One region of the Streptomyces sp. NPDC006309 genome, then DNA from elsewhere that is predicted to be linked to it. Evidence: riboswitches for the same ligand, from Rfam matches in the RefSeq annotation. Region 1 holds a riboswitch; each other region holds the start of a gene.

Evidence for each region. A riboswitch is a leader RNA that binds a small molecule or an ion and turns the genes downstream of it on or off. The one in region 1 is predicted to bind thiamine pyrophosphate.
Region 2: linked by a shared signal. The riboswitch ahead of thiC (phosphomethylpyrimidine synthase ThiC) and the one ahead of thiO (glycine oxidase ThiO) in region 1 are both predicted to bind thiamine pyrophosphate.
Region 3: linked by a shared signal. The riboswitch ahead of ABZ117_RS19775 (thiamine ABC transporter substrate-binding protein) and the one ahead of thiO (glycine oxidase ThiO) in region 1 are both predicted to bind thiamine pyrophosphate.

The regions. Positions count from the first base shown of each region.
Region 1 is NZ_JBEXRO010000009.1:43,749-49,928, forward strand. Features, by position in the region: gene pknB (Stk1 family PASTA domain-containing Ser/Thr kinase) at 1-187, opposite strand, end outside; gene ABZ117_RS14665 (thiazole synthase) at 350-1,144, opposite strand; gene thiS (sulfur carrier protein ThiS) at 1,148-1,360, opposite strand; gene thiO (glycine oxidase ThiO) at 1,357-2,526, opposite strand; TPP riboswitch at 2,524-2,635, opposite strand; gene ABZ117_RS14680 (hypothetical protein) at 2,689-3,039, shown strand; gene ABZ117_RS14685 (FAD-dependent oxidoreductase) at 3,072-4,319, shown strand; gene ABZ117_RS14690 (Rv2175c family DNA-binding protein) at 4,430-4,795, shown strand; gene thiE (thiamine phosphate synthase) at 4,884-5,534, shown strand; gene metF (methylenetetrahydrofolate reductase [NAD(P)H]) at 5,696-6,180, shown strand, end outside.
Region 2 is NZ_JBEXRO010000005.1:229,623-235,802, reverse strand. Features, by position in the region: gene ABZ117_RS10160 (metallophosphoesterase) at 1-147, shown strand, start outside; gene ABZ117_RS10155 (hypothetical protein) at 327-1,196, shown strand; gene thiC (phosphomethylpyrimidine synthase ThiC) at 1,299-3,083, opposite strand; TPP riboswitch at 3,076-3,252, opposite strand; gene ABZ117_RS10145 (YibE/F family protein) at 3,324-4,769, shown strand; gene ABZ117_RS10140 (SsgA family sporulation/cell division regulator) at 4,874-5,311, opposite strand; gene ABZ117_RS10135 (IclR family transcriptional regulator C-terminal domain-containing protein) at 5,411-6,145, opposite strand.
Region 3 is NZ_JBEXRO010000014.1:115,348-121,527, reverse strand. Features, by position in the region: gene ABZ117_RS19795 (cytochrome P450) at 52-1,290, shown strand; gene ABZ117_RS19790 (hypothetical protein) at 1,338-1,658, opposite strand; gene ABZ117_RS19785 (hypothetical protein) at 1,662-1,964, opposite strand; gene rlmN (23S rRNA (adenine(2503)-C(2))-methyltransferase RlmN) at 2,273-3,379, shown strand; TPP riboswitch at 3,403-3,510, shown strand; gene ABZ117_RS19775 (thiamine ABC transporter substrate-binding protein) at 3,592-4,674, shown strand; gene ABZ117_RS19770 (iron ABC transporter permease) at 4,713-6,180, shown strand, end outside.

The sequences.
Region 1 (6,180 bases):
ACCGCTCGACGAAGGACCCGTCGGCCGCGAGCGCCGGGTGCATCACCTTCAGCGCGAGGACGCGGTCCAGGCGGGTGTCCAGGGCCCGGTAGACCGTGGCCATACCGCCGGCCGCGACCCGCGCGTCGACGCGGTAGCGGCCGTCGAGCAGCTGACCGACGAGGGGGTCCTGAAGGGTCGTATCCACGCAGGGGAGTCTACGAGGACCCACCGACACCACCGCCGGCCACGGTGCCCCAGGCGGCGGAATGCAGCAGAGCTGTGACCGTCACGGACGCGGAGCCCGGCGGGAGGCGAGGGCCGGCCGGAGCCGGCCCCCGCTCCGTGCGCAAGGGCCTGGAGGGCGCGCCTAGAAGGCGGGCCGTTCCGGGTCCAGGCGGGCGAGGCCCGCGGCCGGGGAGGAGGCCTGCGCGAAGTGGCGCCGCGGGATCCGCCCGGCCCGCCGGGCCAGCCGCCCCGCCTCCACGGCGTGCCTCATGGCCGCGGCCATCAGCTCCGGCTCCTGCGCCCGCGTCACCGCGGACGCCAGCATCACCCCGGCACAGCCCAGCTCCATCGCGAGGGCCGCGTCGGACGCCGTACCGGCCCCCGCGTCCAGGATCACCGGCACGCGCGCGTGCTCCACGATCAGCTGGAAGTTGTGCGGGTTGCGGATACCGAGACCGGACCCGATCGGCGAGCCCAGCGGCATCACCGCCGCACAGCCGGCGTCCTCCAGCTTCCGCGCGAGGACGGGGTCGTCGTTGGTGTACGGCAGCACCGTGAACCCCTCGTCGACCAGCGTCTCCGCGGCGTCCAGCGTCTCCACCGGGTCCGGCAGCAGCGTCCGCTCGTCGGCGATGACCTCCAGCTTGATCAGGTCCGTGCCCAGCGCCTCCCGGGCCAGCCGGGCGGTCAGCACGGCCTCGCCGGCGGTGAAACAGCCCGCCGTGTTCGGCAGCACCCGGATGCCGAGCCGCTCCAGCACGGACAGCACCGAGCCGTGCACGCCGAGGTCCACCCGGCGCATCGCGACCGTGGTCAGCTCCGTGCCGGAGGCGATGAGCGAGCGCTCCAGCACGTCCAGACTGGGCGCCCCTCCCGTGCCCATGATCAGCCGGGAGGAGAGGGTCAGCCCACCGAGGACCAGGGGATCGTCGGCCATGACTCAGCCTCCCTGCACGGCGGTGAGGACCTCGACGCGGTCGCCCTCGGCGAGGGCGGTCGCCGCCCACCGTGCGCGCGGGACGACGGTCTCGTTGACGGCGGCGGCCACCCCGCGCGGCGCCGCGGTGAGGGACCCCACCAGGGCGTCCAGCGCGGTGCCCGCGACGATGCGGCGGGGTTCGCCGTTGACGGAGATGGTGACGGAAACGTTCATGCGGGCTGCTCCAGCTGTTCCACGGGTGCGGCGCCGAACCGCCGCGGGGTGAACGGACGTGCCTCCGGAGGAAGGGTCCCGGTGACCAGGGTGTGCGCCAGCACGTCCCCGGTGACCGGCGTGAGCAGCACCCCGTTGCGGTGGTGCCCGGTGGCCAGCAGCAGCCCGTCCAGGCCGGACGGGCCGAGCAGCGGCGCGTTGTCGGGGGAGGCGGGCCGCAGCCCGGCCCGGGTCTCGGTGAGCGGCAGCTCGGTGATGCCGGGCACCAGCTCGTGGGCGTCGCGCAGCAGCTCGTACACGCCGCCGGCCGTGACCGTCGTGTCCCAGCCCTGCTCCTCGCTGGTGGCGCCGACGACCAGCTCGCCGTTCTCCCGGGGCACCAGGTAGACCTGGCTGCCGCGGACCACCGCCCGCACCGTACGGCTCAGGAACGGCGCGAACCGGCGCGGCACGGTCAGCCGCAGCACCTGCCCCTTGACCGGCCGGACCGGGGGACGCAGCTCCTCCGGCAGGCCCGCGAGCCGCCCGCTCAGGCTCCCGGCCGCGAGCACCACCTGACCTGCGCTCAGCCCGGTCCCGTCGGCCGTGGTGACCCCGGTGGCCCGGCCCCCCGCGACGTCCAGCCGCTCGGTCCACGCGCGGTGGAACACCACGCCGGCCCGCTCGCACGCCGCCATCAGGGCCGCCGACAGCCGCCGCGGGTCGACCTGGTGGTCGCCGTCGACCCGCAGGCCGCCGCGCACCCCGGGCGCCAGCATCGGCTCCAGGCGGCGGCACTCCCGCCCGGACAGCCACTCGGAGGCGAGCCCCGATCGCTGCTGCAAGGAGTGCAGGTCCCGCAGGTGCGCGCGGTCGTCGGCGTTGAGCGCGACGGCGAGGGTGCCGCAGCGGCGGTAACCGGGGTCGTGGCCGGTCAGCTCGGACAGCTCGGCCACGAACTCGGGGTAGCGGCGGGCCGACTCCAGGTTGAGGGCGAGCAGCGTCTCCTCGCCGTAGTGCAGTTCGGTGACCGCGGCCAGCATCCCGGCCGCGACCCGGGCGGCCCCGCCACCCGGCTCGGGGTCCACCACGGCCGTGGCCAGACCGCGTTGCGCGGCCCGCCAGGCCGTGACCAGGCCGATGATCCCGCCCCCGATGACGAGGACGTCGGACGTACGTGACGACATGGGCGTCCAGCCCCTCCCTTCGCCGGCATGACCCGGATCAGGTTCGTACGGTCGGAGGCCGCCAGCCTCCCTCTCAGCCCGGTGCGTCCGGGCTCCCGCGAGTGCTTGTACGGTGGCCACCCTAGCCCGCCCCGCTCACCACGCGTAAGGGAGTCCTCCGCCATGTCCCGCTCGCTCGACGGACTGCATTTCGCCCCCGTGGCGGACCAGGCCCCAGGTCAGGTGGGCACCCGCACCCGGTTCGCCTACCACGAGGACGACGGCGCGATCTGGGCCGGGTACGCGGGCGGCGACGTCGTACGGGGCCACCTGGTCGGCACCCGCGAGGGCGACCGGCTGGACTTCCGCTACGTGCAGCTGAGGACCGACGGGACGACCGCCTCCGGGCACTGCGTGTCCACGGTCGTGGAACTGCCCGACGGGCGGCTGCGGCTGGAGGAGGCCTGGGAGTGGGAGTCCCGGCCGGGCTCCGGCACCAGCGTTGTGGAACAGGTCACCGAGCACGCCCCCTGACTGACGGAACGTCACCTGACTAAGGTGATCGGGTGAGCGAGCAGACAGCGCAAGAGGGCACGTCGCAAGGACCCCGCGTGGTCGTCGTCGGCGCGGGCATGGCCGGGGTCCAGACCGCGGTCGCCCTGCGGGAACAGGGCTTCCGGGGGACGGTGACCGTCATCGGGGCCGAGGCCCACCAGCCCTACGACCGGCCGCCGCTGTCGAAGGCCGTCCTGCTCGGCAAGGCCGAGGGATCCGCCTTCGACGTGGACTTCGAGGCCCTCGGCGTCGAGCTGCGCCTCGGCTGCGAGGTGCGCGGCCTGCGCCCCGCCGACCACGAACTGGACACCGGGACCGGCCCGGTGCCCTACGACGTCCTGGTCCTCGCCACCGGCGCCGAACCGGTCACCCTGCCCGGCACCGAGGACCTGCCCGGCGTACACCTGCTGCGCACCCTGGACGACGCCGAACGGCTGCGGCCCGTCCTCGCCCGGCAGCACGACGTCGTGGTCGTCGGCGCCGGCTGGATCGGCGCCGAGTTCGCCACCGCCGCCCGCGAGGCGGGCTGCGGGGTGACCGTCGTCGAGGCCGCGGACCGGCCGCTCGCCGGCGCCCTGCCCGCCGAGGTCGCCGCCCCCATGGCCGCCTGGTACGCCGACGCCGGCGTGGAACTGCGCACGCACGCGCGCGTGGAGCGCGTCGAGCCCGGCGCGGTGCTGCTCGCCGACGGCACACGGCTGCCCGCCGGCGCCGTCGTCGTCGGCATCGGCGCCCGCCCCGCCACCGCCTGGCTGGCCGGCTCCGGCATCGAGCTGGGCGCGCACGGCGAGATCATCGCCGACGCCCGCCTGCGCACCTCCCTGCCGGATGTGTACGCCGTCGGCGACTGCGCCTCGTTCCCGTCGGCCCGCTACGGCGAACGGCTGCTCGTCCACCACTGGGACAACGCCCTCCAGGGCCCGCGCACGGTCGCCGCGAACATCCTCGCCGCCGACCACCTCGGCGACACCCCGCAGACCTACGACCCGGTGCCGTACTTCTGGTCCGAGCAGTTCGGCCGGTTCGTGCAGCACGCCGGCCACCACGCCGCCGCCGACCGCCTGGTCTGGCGCGGCGACCCGGCGGGACCGGCCTGGACGGTGTGCTGGCTGCGCGAGGACCGGCTGGTGGCCCTGCTGGCGGTCGGCCGCCCCCGGGACCTGGCGCAGGGACGACGGCTGATCGAGGCGGGCCGGCGCATGGACGTCCGGGCACTGGCCGACCCGAGCCGCCCCCTGAAGGACGCCGGCACCGACTAGCCGGCCGCGCCCTTCGGGGCACGTCGGCGGCGGCCGGCCGGCCCCGGCACATCGTCCCAGGTGGACCCACCTGGCTTCCGACTGTCAGTGGGGGATGGCAGGCTTGTCCTGTGACCGAGATTGACGCAAAGATCGAAGCTCTCGTCCCCGCCTGGCTCACCCTGCCCGATATCGCCGAGATGTTCGGTATCGAGGTGACGCGTGTGCGGCAGCTGGTCAAGGACGGCCAGCTCATCGCCGTACGCCGAGGTGAGAACAGGGCGCTGTACGTCCCCGCCGCCTTCATCGACGAGGACAAGATCGTCAAGGGCCTGACCGGGACCCTGACGCTCCTGCGGGACGACGGCTTCACCGATGAAGAGATGATCGAGTGGCTCTTCACCCCCGACCCGACCCTGCCCGGCACCCCCGCGCAGGCCCTGAGCGAGAATCGCGGCACGGAGGTGAAGCGCCGCGCCCAGGCGCTCGCCGTCTGAGGCGGCCCGCACCAGGGGCCGGCGTGCGGGCCCCGCGCCCGCACGCCACCCGCACCGTCAGACACACCGACCACGGGGGGACCCACGCATGTCCGACACCGCCCGCGCCGCGCTCGCCGACGCCCGGCTGTACCTGTGCACGGACGCCCGTAAGCGCCAGGGCGACCTGCCGGAGTTCCTGGACGCGGTGCTGGCCGGCGGTGTCGACATCGTGCAGCTGCGCGACAAGGGCATGGAGGCGGCCGAGGAGCTGGAACACCTCCGGGTGCTCGCCGACGCCTGCGCCCGGCACGGCAAGCTCCTCGCGGTCAACGACCGCGCGGACGTCGCCCACGCCGCCCGCGCCGACGTGCTGCACCTCGGGCAGGGCGACCTGCCGGTCCCGGCCGCCCGCGCCATCCTCGGCGACGACGTGCTGATCGGCCGCTCCACGCACTCCGGGGCCGAGGCCACCGCTGCCGCCGCCCAGCAGGGCGTGGACTACTTCTGCACCGGCCCCTGCTGGCCCACCCCCACCAAGCCCGGCCGGCACGCCCCCGGCCTCGACCTGGTCCGCCACACGGCGGCCCTCGGCACCGACCGCCCCTGGTTCGCCATCGGCGGCATCGACCTCGGCAACCTGGACGAGGTGCTGGACGCGGGCGCCCGCCGGGTCGTCGTGGTCCGGGCCCTCACCGAGGCCGGCGACCCGGGCGCCGCGGCGGCCGAGTTCGCGAAGCGGCTGCGCGAGACCCGGTAGGGCGAGACCCGGTGGCGCGGGGTCCGGTGGCGCGGGGTCCGGTGGCGGCCGGCCGGTCCCGGCCGGCGTCCGCTGTCCACCTGCTGGACAGAAAGCAGATAATTCAGGCGAATATCCCCTGACCGGTTGGGGGACCGCCCACCCCTGGTTAACCTGCGGGTATGGCCCTCGGAACCGCGTCCACCAGGACTGATCGCGCACGTACCGTGCGTGACATGCTCGCCACCGGCAAGACGGTCTACTCGTTCGAGTTCTCGGCGCCGAAAACCCCCAAGGGCGAGCGGAACCTGTGGAGCGCGCTGCGGCGGGTCGAGGCGGTCGCTCCCGACTTCGTCTCCGTGACCTACGGCGCCGGCGGCTCCACCCGCGCGGGCACGGTCAAGGAGACCCAGCAGATCGTCGCCGACACGACGCTGACCCCGGTCGCCCACCTCACCGCGGTCGACCACTCCATCGCCGAACTGCGCAACATCATCGGCCAGTACGCGGACGCCGGCATCCGCAACATGCTCGCCGTGCGCGGCGACCCGCCCGGCGATCCCATGGGCGAGTGGGTGCCGCACCCCCGGGGCCTGACCTACGCCGCCGAACTCGTCCGGCTCATCAAGGAGTCGGGCGACTTCTGCGTGGGCGTCGCCGCGTTCCC
Region 2 (6,180 bases), on a different contig from region 1:
GAGGTCGGTTCCGAGGAGGACGAGGACGGCGCCGGCCCGGCCGTCGAGGGACCGCACGTGTACGCCGACGGCCTCGCCATCGCCATGGACGGCGGAGTGACCATGGCCGGAAAGCTACTCGTCCAGCAACTTCCCCTGGGCGGCTGACCGTTCTCCGTGCACGAGTCACCCGGCCGTGAAAGCGCAGGCCGGAACGCAATTTCCGGCAACCCCTGTCACCGCGCGCCGTGCCGGCTCTACCATCGGCTTATCCGTAGCAGGCTCCCCTCCGTTTCTGCCCGACGGCTCGCCGGCGTGCGAGCCCCAGCCCTACGGAGCACCGGGGGATGCACATGAACAGCGTTCCGCAGCACCTTCAGAGCGAGGACCGCCAGGATTTCGAGCGGCTCCTCGATGAGGCGCTGCGCTCCGCACCCGACCGGCCGGAACTGGCCGCTGTGGGTCAGCGGCTCAATCCCGAACAACTGCGCACCATGGCACGAAGCGCCAGCGCCGTGATCACGGCAGCCGCGGCGGCCGAGTACCAGCACTACGTCAAGGTCCGCGACGAACTGCGTCACCCGGCCTTGTCCGTCCAGCCCGCCGCCGGCGGCCCCGGCGCGGCGGAACCGGATCCGGACGCCACGAACCTCGCCACCGCCCTCGGGGAGGCCGCCGAGAGCACCGGCGCGGGCGCCGTCGCCGTCATCGCCGTCCTAGCTCCCCTCCTCTCCGGGAGCGCGGCCGTCCTCTTCCTCCTCGTCGGCTACCTCCTGAAGGTGCTGGATCCCGGGCAGACCTTCGCCCGGACCATGCTCACCACCGGCTGGGTGTTCGGCGCTCTCACGGCGGCCGGGATCCTCGTCGCCGCCGTCGGGCTGCTGCTCACCGCCCTGCGCAACAGCACCTCGGCGGAGGCCCGCGCCCAGGAGGCGGCGCACGAGGAGCTGGCCGGGGCCAGAGAGGCGTGGCGGGAGGCGCTGCTGGAGCGCGGCATCCTGCCGTTCCTGCGGGAGGCGCTCACCGAACCGGGTCCGCCCGCCGTGCGCCGTACGGCCCCGCCCGCCCCGACGACCGGCCGCATCCCGCGTCTGGGCTACGACCGTCCCGGCTTCAGCAGCCCCGGGGACGACGGCACCCCGAGCGGCCGCCCCAGTTTCACCAGCCCCGACTACACGAGCCCGGACTACGGCGGCCCGGAGCACCAGCCCGACTGACCGCACCCGCGGCAGTCCGGCCCCGCGCGCCGGACGACTCCGGCCCACCGCGCCGGCCGTCCCCTCAAGGGCCCGGCCGGCGCGGCACGTTCACCGCGCCTCTCAGTCGGCGACCGGCAGGTAGACCCGGTTGCCCGCCGCCGCGAACTCCTGCGACTTCTGGGCCATGCCCTGCTCGATCTCGGCCCGGTCGCCGCCGTGCTCGCGCCGGATGTCCTGCGAGATCTTCATGCTGCAGAACTTCGGCCCGCACATGGAGCAGAAGTGGGCCGTCTTGGCGGGTTCCGCGGGCAGGGTCTCGTCGTGGAACTCCCGTGCCGTGTCCGGGTCCAGGGCGAGGTTGAACTGGTCCTCCCACCGGAACTCGAAACGGGCGTCCGACAGCGCGTCGTCCCACTCCTGAGCGCCCGGGTGCCCCTTGGCCAGGTCTGCCGCGTGCGCGGCGATCTTGTAGGTGATGACACCGGTCTTGACGTCGTCCCGGTTGGGCAGGCCCAGGTGCTCCTTGGGCGTGACGTAGCAGAGCATCGCCGTGCCCCACCAAGCGATCATCGCGGCACCGATGCCGGAGGTGATGTGGTCGTACGCCGGCGCGACGTCCGTGGTGAGCGGGCCGAGCGTATAGAACGGAGCTTCATCACAGATCTCCTGCTGAAGGTCGATGTTCTCCTTGATCTTGTGCATCGGGACATGCCCGGGGCCCTCGATCATCGTCTGTACCTGAAAGCGCCTGGCGACGCGGTTGAGTTCCCCGAGCGTCCTCAGTTCCGCGAACTGCGCCTCGTCGTTGGCGTCCGCGATCGAACCGGGCCTGAGCCCGTCGCCCAGCGAGTACGTGACGTCGTAGGCGGCGAGAATCTCGCACAACTCTTCGAAGTTCTCGTACAGGAACGACTCCTTGTGGTGCGCCAGGCACCACGCGGCCATGATGGAACCTCCGCGCGACACGATGCCCGTCTTGCGGTTGGCGGTGAGCGGGACGTACGGCAGCCGGACGCCCGCGTGGACGGTCATGTAGTCCACGCCCTGCTCGGCCTGCTCGATGACGGTGTCCTTGTAGATCTCCCAGGTCAGTTCCTCGGCCCGGCCGTCGACCTTTTCCAGGGCCTGGTACAGCGGCACCGTGCCGATGGGGACGGGGGAGTTGCGCAGCACCCACTCACGGGTGGTGTGGATGTTGCGGCCGGTCGAGAGGTCCATGACCGTGTCGGCGCCCCAGCGGGTCGCCCAGGTCATCTTCTCGACCTCCTCCTCGATGGAGGACGTCACCGCGGAGTTGCCGATGTTGGCGTTCACCTTCACCAGGAACCGCTTGCCGATGATCATCGGCTCGATCTCCGGGTGGTTGACGTTGGCCGGCAGCACGGCCCGGCCTGCCGCGATCTCCTCGCGGACCACCTCGGGAGAGACGTTCTCCCGGATGGCCACGAACTCCATCTCCGGCGTGATCTCGCCTCGTCGGGCATAGGCGAGCTGCGTCACCGGCCGGTCGCTCCGGCCGCGCCGCGGCTGGCGCGGGCGCCCGGGGAAGACCGCGTCCAGGTTGCGCAGCCCGCCGCGCGGCGAGGTGTGCCGGAGCCCGTCGTCCTCGGGACGGACAGGACGGCCCGCGTACTCCTCGGTGTCACCGCGGGCGATGATCCAGTTCTCCCGCAGCGGTGACAGGCCCCTGCGGACGTCCGTATCGGCGAGCGGATCGGTGTACGGCCCCGACGTGTCGTACAGCGTGACCGACTCCCCGTTGGTGAGGTGCACCTGACGGACCGGCACGCGCAGGTCGGGGCGCGAGCCCTCGACGTACGCCTTGTGCCAGCCGATGGACTTCCCGGCCTCGTCGGACTTCTCGTCCCGAACGGAGGCAGGCGTGCGTGCGTCCTTGTTGGTCATCGGACCTACTCCCTACGCCGGCATTACCCGGTAACAGGTTCGGCGGTCGACGCAGCGATTCCCGTGTGCCGATGTCCTGCGTGGGACCTGTTGGTTCCACGTGAAACATCGCGTCTACGGAGGTCAGCGCCCTCTCAGCCCGGTGCTCCGAGCTCCCGCGTGTGCAAAGGTGTCTCCACGCTAGCGGCATGGGGGGCGCGGTGAACAGTGGGCCCCCACCGTTCTTGCGATGATCGGGCGGTGACCAGGATGGAGCAGTACCCCCACCAGCCGCCCGATCCGCCCAGCCGAGACGGCCCGGGACAGGGCAACGCGCACGGCCACGGAACCGGTGCGGGCGGGCATCACGGTCCCGCGCACGACCACGGAGCCAGGGAAGGCGGCCACCACGGTCACGCGCACGGCCACGGCCCGGCCGCGCCGGTCTCCCAGCACTTGCGGAAGGTGATCGCGGCGATCCTGATCCCCTTCACCGTGGCGGTCGTCGTCGGCCTCGCGGTGCTCTGGCCCGGCGGAGCCCCGCCCCACTCGCGCACCGGCGTCGGTTTCGACCGGCAGACCCAGCAGGCCACGGTCATCCGGGTCACCGAGGTCAGCTGCGCGTCGGTGAACGCGTCGGGCGGCGCCCCGGCCGGCGCCCCCTCCGCCACCGGCGGCGCCCCCGCGAAGCAGGCGGGCGGCAAAACCTGCAAGAAGGCGACCGTCCGCGTCGACACCGGCGAGGACACAGGCCGTACGTTCACCGAGATCGTGCAGCCGGACCAGACTCGGCAGTTGCACCGGGACGAGAAGGTCGTCGTCGCCTACGAGCCTTCGGCACCGAAGAACCTCCAGTACTCGGTGACCGATGTGAACCGGACGTTCCCCATGGCGTTGCTCGCGGGGATCTTCGCCGTGGCCGTCGTCGTGGTCGGCCGGCTGCGCGGTCTCATGGCTCTGGTCGCCCTGGCGGTGAGCTTCCTCGTGCTGACCCTGTTCATCCTGCCCGCCATCCTCCAGGGCTCCGATCCGCTGGTCGTGGCCGTGGTGGGAGCGAGCGCCATCATGCTGATCGCGCTGTACATGTGCCATGGCCTGTCCGCCCGCACGTCGGTGGCGGTGCTCGGCACGCTGATCTCCCTGTCGCTGATCGGCCTGCTCGGCTCGCTGTTCATCGGCTGGTCCGCGCTGACCGGCAACACGGACGACAACACCGGTCTGATCCACGGCCTGTATCCGTCGATCGACATGAGCGGTCTGCTGCTGGCCGGCGTCATCATCGGCTCGCTCGGCGTCCTGGACGACGTGACGGTGACGCAGACGTCGGCGGTCTGGGAACTGCACGAGGCGAACCCGGCGATGGGCTGGCGGGGGCTGTACCGGGCGGCCATCCGGATCGGCCGAGATCACATCGCCTCCGTGGTCAACACGCTGGTGCTCGCCTACGCCGGCGCCGCGCTGCCGCTGCTGCTGCTGTTCTCGATCGCGCAGAGCAGCGTGGGGACCGTGGCGGACAGCGAACTGGTGGCCGAGGAGATCGTGCGCACGCTGGTGGGCTCGATCGGCCTGGTCGCCTCGGTGCCGGTCACCACCGCGCTGGCCGCGCTGGTGGTCTCGGCCGACCGGTCGGGAGCGGCTGACCCGGTGCCTGCCGGGGGGCGTCCCGCACCGGCGCGCGGCGGCCGGGGCCGGCGCCGGAAGCGGTGAACGCGACGTGGGGTGGGGCGGTGGTGCCGTCCACCGGGTGCAGAAGCGTTCCTGCACGGAGGCGGACGAGATGACGGTGCGTCGGTGCCTCGTATCGTGACGCTTCAGCCGGCGCTCTGTTCCTCGGCCAGGATGCGGTCCAGCGCCTCGTCGAGATGAGCGTCGAAGTCCGCCAGCGCACCCTCCTGACCGAGCGGCACGAGCTTGTCCGTCCGGTCGAGGAAGGCCACCAGCGGCGGCGCCGACGAACGGAACAGCGCCTGGTCCCCGCCCACCTGAAGCCGGATCAGCACTTCGCCCAGCACCTCGGAATCGGCTGGAGCGATGCGCACATCACCCTCCCCGCAGGGCCGCCCGACCCCGTCGATCAACAGCTCGCGCCCGAAGGCCCAGGTCACCGGGGCGTCACCGGGCAGGTGAAAGGTGAGCCGCACCGCGTACGGATCACAGGTCTCGTAGCGCAGCTCCACCGGGATGCGGAAGGAGAGCTCCTCCGACACGAGAAAGCTCATCATGACTTCTGCCTGTACGGACTCGCGCATCGCCTACCCCGTCATATGACATCGACTGGCCGGGATTGATCCCTCTAGCCATGGTCAAATCTTGCTGAAAGTACGCAATAGATCACAAGGAGTAAGTTTTCACATGCTGATAGAGAGCGTGAGCGAGCCGACGTGCCGCCCGATCTCCGCCTGGAGCCGGCGGGCGGCGGGCAGCAGCCGGTCGGCCCGCTGGACGGGCAGGGAGATGGCCATGGTGGCCGCGGTCGTGCCGACCGTGATGGGGACCGCCGCGCAGACCGTCCCGAGCGCGTACTCCTGACGCTCCACCGTCAGTTCCATGCGCCGGGTGCGGGCCAGTCGCCGCAGCAGCGCGCCGTGGTCCCGCACGGTGTAGGGCGTGAGGGGTTCGGCCGGGTAGTGGGCGAGGTGGTCGCGCCGGGCGTCCTCGTCCAGCTGGGACAGCAGGCACTGTCCGATGGCATGGGCGTGGCCGGTCTCACGGAAGTCGGCCCACTCCTCGACCGCGGGTGCCTCGCGCGAGTCGGAGACGCACATCACGTCGATCTCGCCGTCCCGGTACATCGCGTAGTACACCGGTACACCGATCGAATCACGCCAGTGCGCGAGCATGTCCGCCACCGAGCTGCGACGTTTCTGCTGTGCTCCGCTGCTCGCGAGCCGCGCGGCGGCGTCACCGAGGAAGAACAGCCCCTTCTCGCGGTACAGGTAGCCCTCGTGCACAAGGGTGCGCAGCAGGTGGTACGTCGTGGGCAGCGCCAGGCCCGTCTCCCGGGCGAGCTGCTTGGCGGGGGCACCGTACGGGCGGGCGGCGACGGCCTCGAGCAGGCGCATGGCGCGCTGGACGGATCCGATGAGCGTCGCACCGGCCGGGGGCCCCGGGGCAGCGG
Region 3 (6,180 bases), on a different contig from region 1:
CAGAGGACGGCGTTCCCCCGCCGCCCGGCCACGCAGCAGGGAGTGTGTCCGATGCCCCTCGACCCAGCCGCCGTACCGCCCTCCGCCCCGTCTCCGCCGCGGGTGAGGTTCTGGCCCGTCGACGACCTGCCCGCACTCGACCCCGACCCGTTCCTGGACGAGGTGCTGCGCGAGGAGCCCGTCACCCGGATCAGGCTGCCGTACGGGGAGGGCCACGCCTGGCTGGCCACCCGGTACGAGGACATCCGCTTCGTCACCTCCGACCCGCGCTTCTCCCGGGAACAGGTCGTCGGCCGCGACGTCACCAGCATGCGCCCGGAGCCGGTTGCCTCGCAGACGGCGGGCCTGCAATACATCGACCCGCCCCGCCACAACCGGCTGCGCCGGGTCGTCGCCCGCGCGTTCACCGGCCGGAGCATGCAGCGGCTGCGCCCGCTGGCCGAGCGCCGGGCCGCCGAGCTGCTCGACGGGATGGAACGCGCCGGCGCACCGGCCGACCTGATGGAGCACCTGCACGGCCCCTTCCCGATCGCCGTGATCCGCGACTTCCTCGGCGTGGAGGAGAAGGACTGGCACCGCTGGGCGGAGACGGGCGAGGCACTGCTGTCCGCGGGCGCCGAGTCCAAGGAGCGCGCCGCACAGGTGGCCCGGACCAACCGCGCCCGCATCGCCGAACTGCTCCGGCACCGCCGTGCGGAGCCCCGCGAGGACCTCGCCGGGGTGCTGGCCCAGGCCGTCACGGCGGGTGAGATCACCGACGACGAGGCGATCTCCCTCGCCACCGCCGTCCAGGTCAGCGGCGGCCACGCCGTCCGCAACAACAGCGGCTCGATGATGTACGCGCTGCTCACCCACCCCGGGCACCTGAACCGGCTGCGCCGCGAGCCCGAGCTGCTGCCCCGGGCCGTGGACGAGCTGTTCCGCTACGTCCCGCACCGCAACGGCGTCGGCATCCCCCGGATCGCCGTGGAGGACGTCACCGTCGGCGGCCAGTTGATCCGGGCCGGTGAGGTCGTCTACAACGCGTACGTCGCCGCCAACCGCGACCCCGAGGTGTTCCCCGACCCCGACGCCCTGGACTTCGACCGCGAGAACCGGGCCCACCTGGCGTTCGGCCACGGCCCGCACCACTGCCTGGCCGCCGTCATGGCCCGCATGGAGGCCGAGGTGGTGATCGGCGCCGTTCTCACCCGCTTCCCCGGCATCCGGCTGGCGGTGCCCCCACAGGAGGTCGAGTTCCAGCGCCAGGGCCTGATCCGCGGCCCGAGGACCCTGCCCGTGACCTGGTGAGAGGCGAGATCCCCCTCTGTGCCGGGACCCGGGCGTGGGCGTCACTGCTAGAGGTGCGGACCGATCAGCAGCACGGTGATCACGGACACCTCGTTGCCCTGCTCGTCCTTCTCGTTCGGGCCGTACATCCAGTAGACGCGCCAGGCTGACGCCGTCTGGTTCTCCACGTAGGAGTCCCAGACCTTCTCGCTCGGCAGATTCGGGAAGTGCTCGTACTGGTGGGAACGCAAGCCCGGATATCTCGGGTCGATCTGGAGGCGTCCGAGGGTGCGATGAACCTTCTTCAGCTTCGAGGCGGTGGCGTTGCCGCCCGCCGTCAACCGGTCGAGCGTGGCTTCAGCGTCGTCGGAAAAGCGAAGGGTGAACAAAGGTCAGTCCTCGGTTTCGTCCTCCGCGAGGTACTGGCTGAAGTCGCCGAGGTCCTTGGTCTTCCCTTCCTTGGCCTGCTGCACTCCGCGGCGAACGCGATCGGCTACCTCGTGGTCTGTCCAGACCAGTAGTTCGCGCTCGGGGATGGAGACGACAGGGGTCAGCAAGAGCACACCGTCGGGGTCGGCCTCCACCCGGTAGCGCCGGCCCGGCTTGGCTCCGGCGCGTCCGAGGGAGACGCGTCCTCGGGCGTCGACTTCGGTCTCTGCTATGGCTTCGAACTCCTCGCGCGCATTGGTCCTCATGGCTGCACTCCTTGGTGGTCCGACGTCTCGGCGTTGGTCGGTCAACACCGCGGGAGGGCGCCGAGTCCAGGCGGGATCGCGGTATCCCCAGCCTAACCGAGGTGGGGCAAGTGGGCAATGCCCACTTGCCCCACCGACAGGTGCACGGACCCCCGGCTGCGCCGCCCGCGCCGGACGGCCGCCCGCGTTGTCCGTACCGCCCGCCGGCCGTCCGGCCGCTGAGCGACGACCGGCGAACAGCACGAAGGGCACTCGTAGCGGGCGACGGCCCCAGGTCACCCGATTGGATCTGCGACACTGGTAGAGCCATGCCTAAGCCCGGAGAACTCACCTTTGTCGCGCCGCGCGGAGCCAAGAAGCCGCCGCGGCATCTCGCCGACCTCACGCCCGCCGAGCGCAAGGACGCGGTGGCCGAGATCGGTGAGAAGCCGTTCCGTGCCAAGCAGCTCGCGCAGCACTACTTCGCGCGGTACGCGCACGACCCCGCGCAGTGGACCGACATCCCCGCCGGGTCGCGCGGGAAGCTGCAAGAAGCGCTGCTGCCGGAGCTGATGACGGTCGTCCGGCATCTGTCGACCGACCAGGGGACCACGCGCAAGACGCTGTGGCGGCTGTTCGACGGCACGCTGGTCGAGTCCGTGCTGATGCGGTACCCGGACCGGGTCACCATGTGCATCAGCTCCCAGGCCGGATGCGGGATGAACTGCCCGTTCTGCGCCACCGGGCAGGCCGGTCTGGACCGGAACCTGTCCACCGCCGAGATCGTGCACCAGATCGTGGACGGGATGCGGGCGCTGCGGGACGGGGAGGTGCCGGGCGGACCGGCGCGGCTGTCCAACATCGTCTTCATGGGCATGGGCGAGCCCCTCGCCAACTACAAGCGGGTCGTCGGCGCCATCCGGGCGCTCACCGACCCGGCCCCGGACGGGCTGGGACTGTCCCAGCGCGGGATCACCGTCTCGACCGTCGGACTGGTGCCGGCCATCCACCGGTTCTCCGACGAGGGCTTCAAGTGCCGGCTCGCGATCTCCCTGCACGCCCCCGATGACGAACTGCGCGACACCCTCGTCCCCGTGAACACGCGGTGGAAGGTGCGCGAGGTGCTGGACGCCGGTTTCGAGTACACCGAGAGGTCGGGCCGCCGGCTGTCGATCGAGTACGCGCTGATCCGGGACATCAACGACCAGGCCTGGCGCGGTGACCGGCTCGGCCGGCTGCTCCGGGGCAAGCCCGTGCACGTCAACCTCATCCCGCTCAACCCGACCCCGGGTTCGAAGTGGACGGCCTCCCGGCCGGAGGACGAGAAGGCGTTCGTGGAGGCCATCGCCGCGCACGGCGTGCCGGTGACCGTCCGGGACACCCGTGGACAGGAGATCGACGGGGCCTGCGGTCAGCTCGCGGCCACCGAGCGGTAATCTGACCACGTCCACATATCTTCATATTCCGACAGGGGAGCGCCACAGCGCTGAGAGTGCGGCAACCGGGCCGCAGACCCTCTGAACCTCGCCCAGGTCATTCTGGGTAGGAAGTTCGGTCACCACTCAAGCTGTTGCGCCCTGCCCGGCCTCCCTCGCGGAGGCCCGGGCAGGGCCGCGTCTCTTCCTGGCCCACCCCAGGAGGACATCCAGTGCACAACAAGACCCTCGTGGCCGTGGCGGCGGGGCTAGGTCTCCTCGCCCTGCCCGCGCTGACCGGGTGCGGGTCGTCGGACACCGGGAAGCCCACGGACTCCAGGACCGTCACCCTCGTCAGCCACGACTCGTGGAGCGTCTCGAAGAACGTCCTGAAGGACTTCGAGAAGCGGTCCGGGTACCAGGTCAAGGTCCTCAAGGACGGCGACGCCGGCCAGGCCGTCAACAAGGCGATCCTCACCAAGGACAACCCGCAGGGCGACGTCCTCTTCGGCGTCGACAACACCCTGCTGTCCCGCGCCCTGGACAACGGGCTGTTCCAGCCGTATCAGGCCAAGGGATCCGGCACGGTCCTGCCGCAGTACCAGGTCGACCGGACGAGGCACCGCGTCACGCCCGTCGACACCGGCGACATCTGCGTCAACTACGACAAGGCCTACTTCAGCGCGCACCGGCTGACCCCGCCGCGGTCCTTCGCCGACCTCGCCGATCCTCGCTACAAGAACCTGCTCGTCACCGAGAACGCGGCCACCTCCTCACCGGGCCTCGGCTTCCTCCTCGGCAGCGCCGCACAGTTCGGCGACGCGGGCTGGCAGGACTACTGGAAGAAGCTCAAGGCCAACGGCGTCAAGGTCGTCGACGGCTGGGAGCAGGCCTACGACCAGGAGTTCTCCGGCTCCACCCAGGGCCGCAAGGCCGGCGGCGACCGCCCGCTCGTGGTGTCGTACGCCTCCTCCCCGCCCGCCGAGGTGATCTACGCCAAGAAGCGGCCCGCCACCGCCCCGACCGGTGTGGCGAGCGGCACCTGCTTCCGGCAGACCGAGTACGCGGGGCTCCTGAGCAACGCCCGCAACCCCAAGGGCGGCAAGGCGTTCCTCGACTTCCTGCTCAGCAAGGAGTTCCAGGAGGACATGCCGCTGAACATGTTCGTCTACCCCGTGCGCGAGGCCGCCCAGGTGCCGCCGGACTTCCTGAAGTACGGCCCCCAGGCCAAGGACCCGCAGACCATGGCCCCGGACCGGATCGCCGCCAACCGCGACCAGTGGGTCAAGACGTGGACGTCACTCGTACTGAGGTAGCCCGGACCCGGCGGGGGAGCGCGGCGCGGTTCGGGCTGATGGCCCTGCCCGTCGCGTTCTTCGCGCTGTTCTTCGCCTGGCCCGTGGCCGCGATCGTCGCGCGCGGCCTGAAGGCGGACGGCGGCTGGCGGCTCGGACGGATCGCGGACGTCGTCACGCAGCCCGACATCCGGCACGTGCTGTGGTTCACCACCTGGCAGGCGCTGGCCTCCACCGCGCTCACCCTGCTGCTCGCGCTGCCCGCCGCCTACGTCTTCGCCCGCCTGCGCTTCCCGGGCAAGCAACTGCTGCGGGCCGTGGTCACCGTCCCGTTCGTGCTCCCGACCGTCGTCGCCGGCAGCGCCTTCCTGGCCCTGCTCGGGCACAACGGGCTGCTCGACCAGTTGTGGGGCGTACGGCTCGACACCACCGTGTGGGCGATCCTGCTGGCCCACGTCTTCTTCAACTACGCGGTCGTCGTCCGCACCGTCGGCGGTCTGTGGGCCCAGCTCGACCCACGCCAGGAGGAGGCCGCCCGCCTGCTGGGCGCCTCCCCGGCGAAGGCCTGGCGGCAGGTCACCCTGCCCGCGCTCGCGCCCGCCGTGGCCGCCGCCGCGCTGATGGTGTTCCTGTTCACCTTCACCTCCTTCGGCGTGGTGCAGATCCTCGGCGGCCCCACCTTCTCCACCCTGGAGGTGGAGATCTACCGGCAGACCTCCGAGGTCTTCGACCTGTCCACGGCCGCCGTCCTCACCCTCGTGCAGTTCGTCGCCGTCGGCGCGATCCTCGCCGTGCACGCCCGGACCGTACGGCGGCGGGAGACCGCCCTGCGCCTGGTCGACCCGAAGGTGACCGCCCGCCCGCCGCGCGGCGGCGGCCAGTGGGCGCTGCTCGCCGGGGTCCTCCTGACGATCGCCCTGCTCCTGGTGCTGCCGCTCGCCGTGCTCGTCCGGCGCTCCCTCGACGCCCCCGGTCTCGGCTACTACCGGGCCCTGACCGACTCCGACGGCGGTACGTTCCTGGTGGCGCCCGTGCACGCCGTGTGGACCTCGCTGGAGTACGCCGTCGCCGCCACCGCCATCGCCGTCCTGGTGGGCGGTCTCGCCGCCGCCGCGCTGGCCGGGCGGGACGCGGGACGACTGGTGCGGGGCTTCGACGCGCTGCTGATGCTGCCGCTCGGCGTCTCCGCCGTGACCGTCGGCTTTGGTTTCCTGATCGCGCTGGACAGGCCGCCGCTGGATCTGCGCCAGTCGTGGATCCTGGTGCCGCTCGCCCAGGCCCTGGTGGGCGCCCCCTTCGTCGTACGCACCATGCTGCCCGTGCTGCGCGCGGTGGACGGACGGCTGCGGGAGGCGGCGGCCGTGCTCGGGGCCTCGCCGTGGCGGGTGTGGCGGGAGGTGGACCTGCCGTTGGTGCGGCGGGCGCTGCTGGTCTCGGCCGGGTTCGCGTTCGCCGTGTCGCTCGGGGAGTTCGGGGCGACCGTGTTCATCGCCCGCCCCGACAACCCCACCCTCCCGGTCGCCGTGG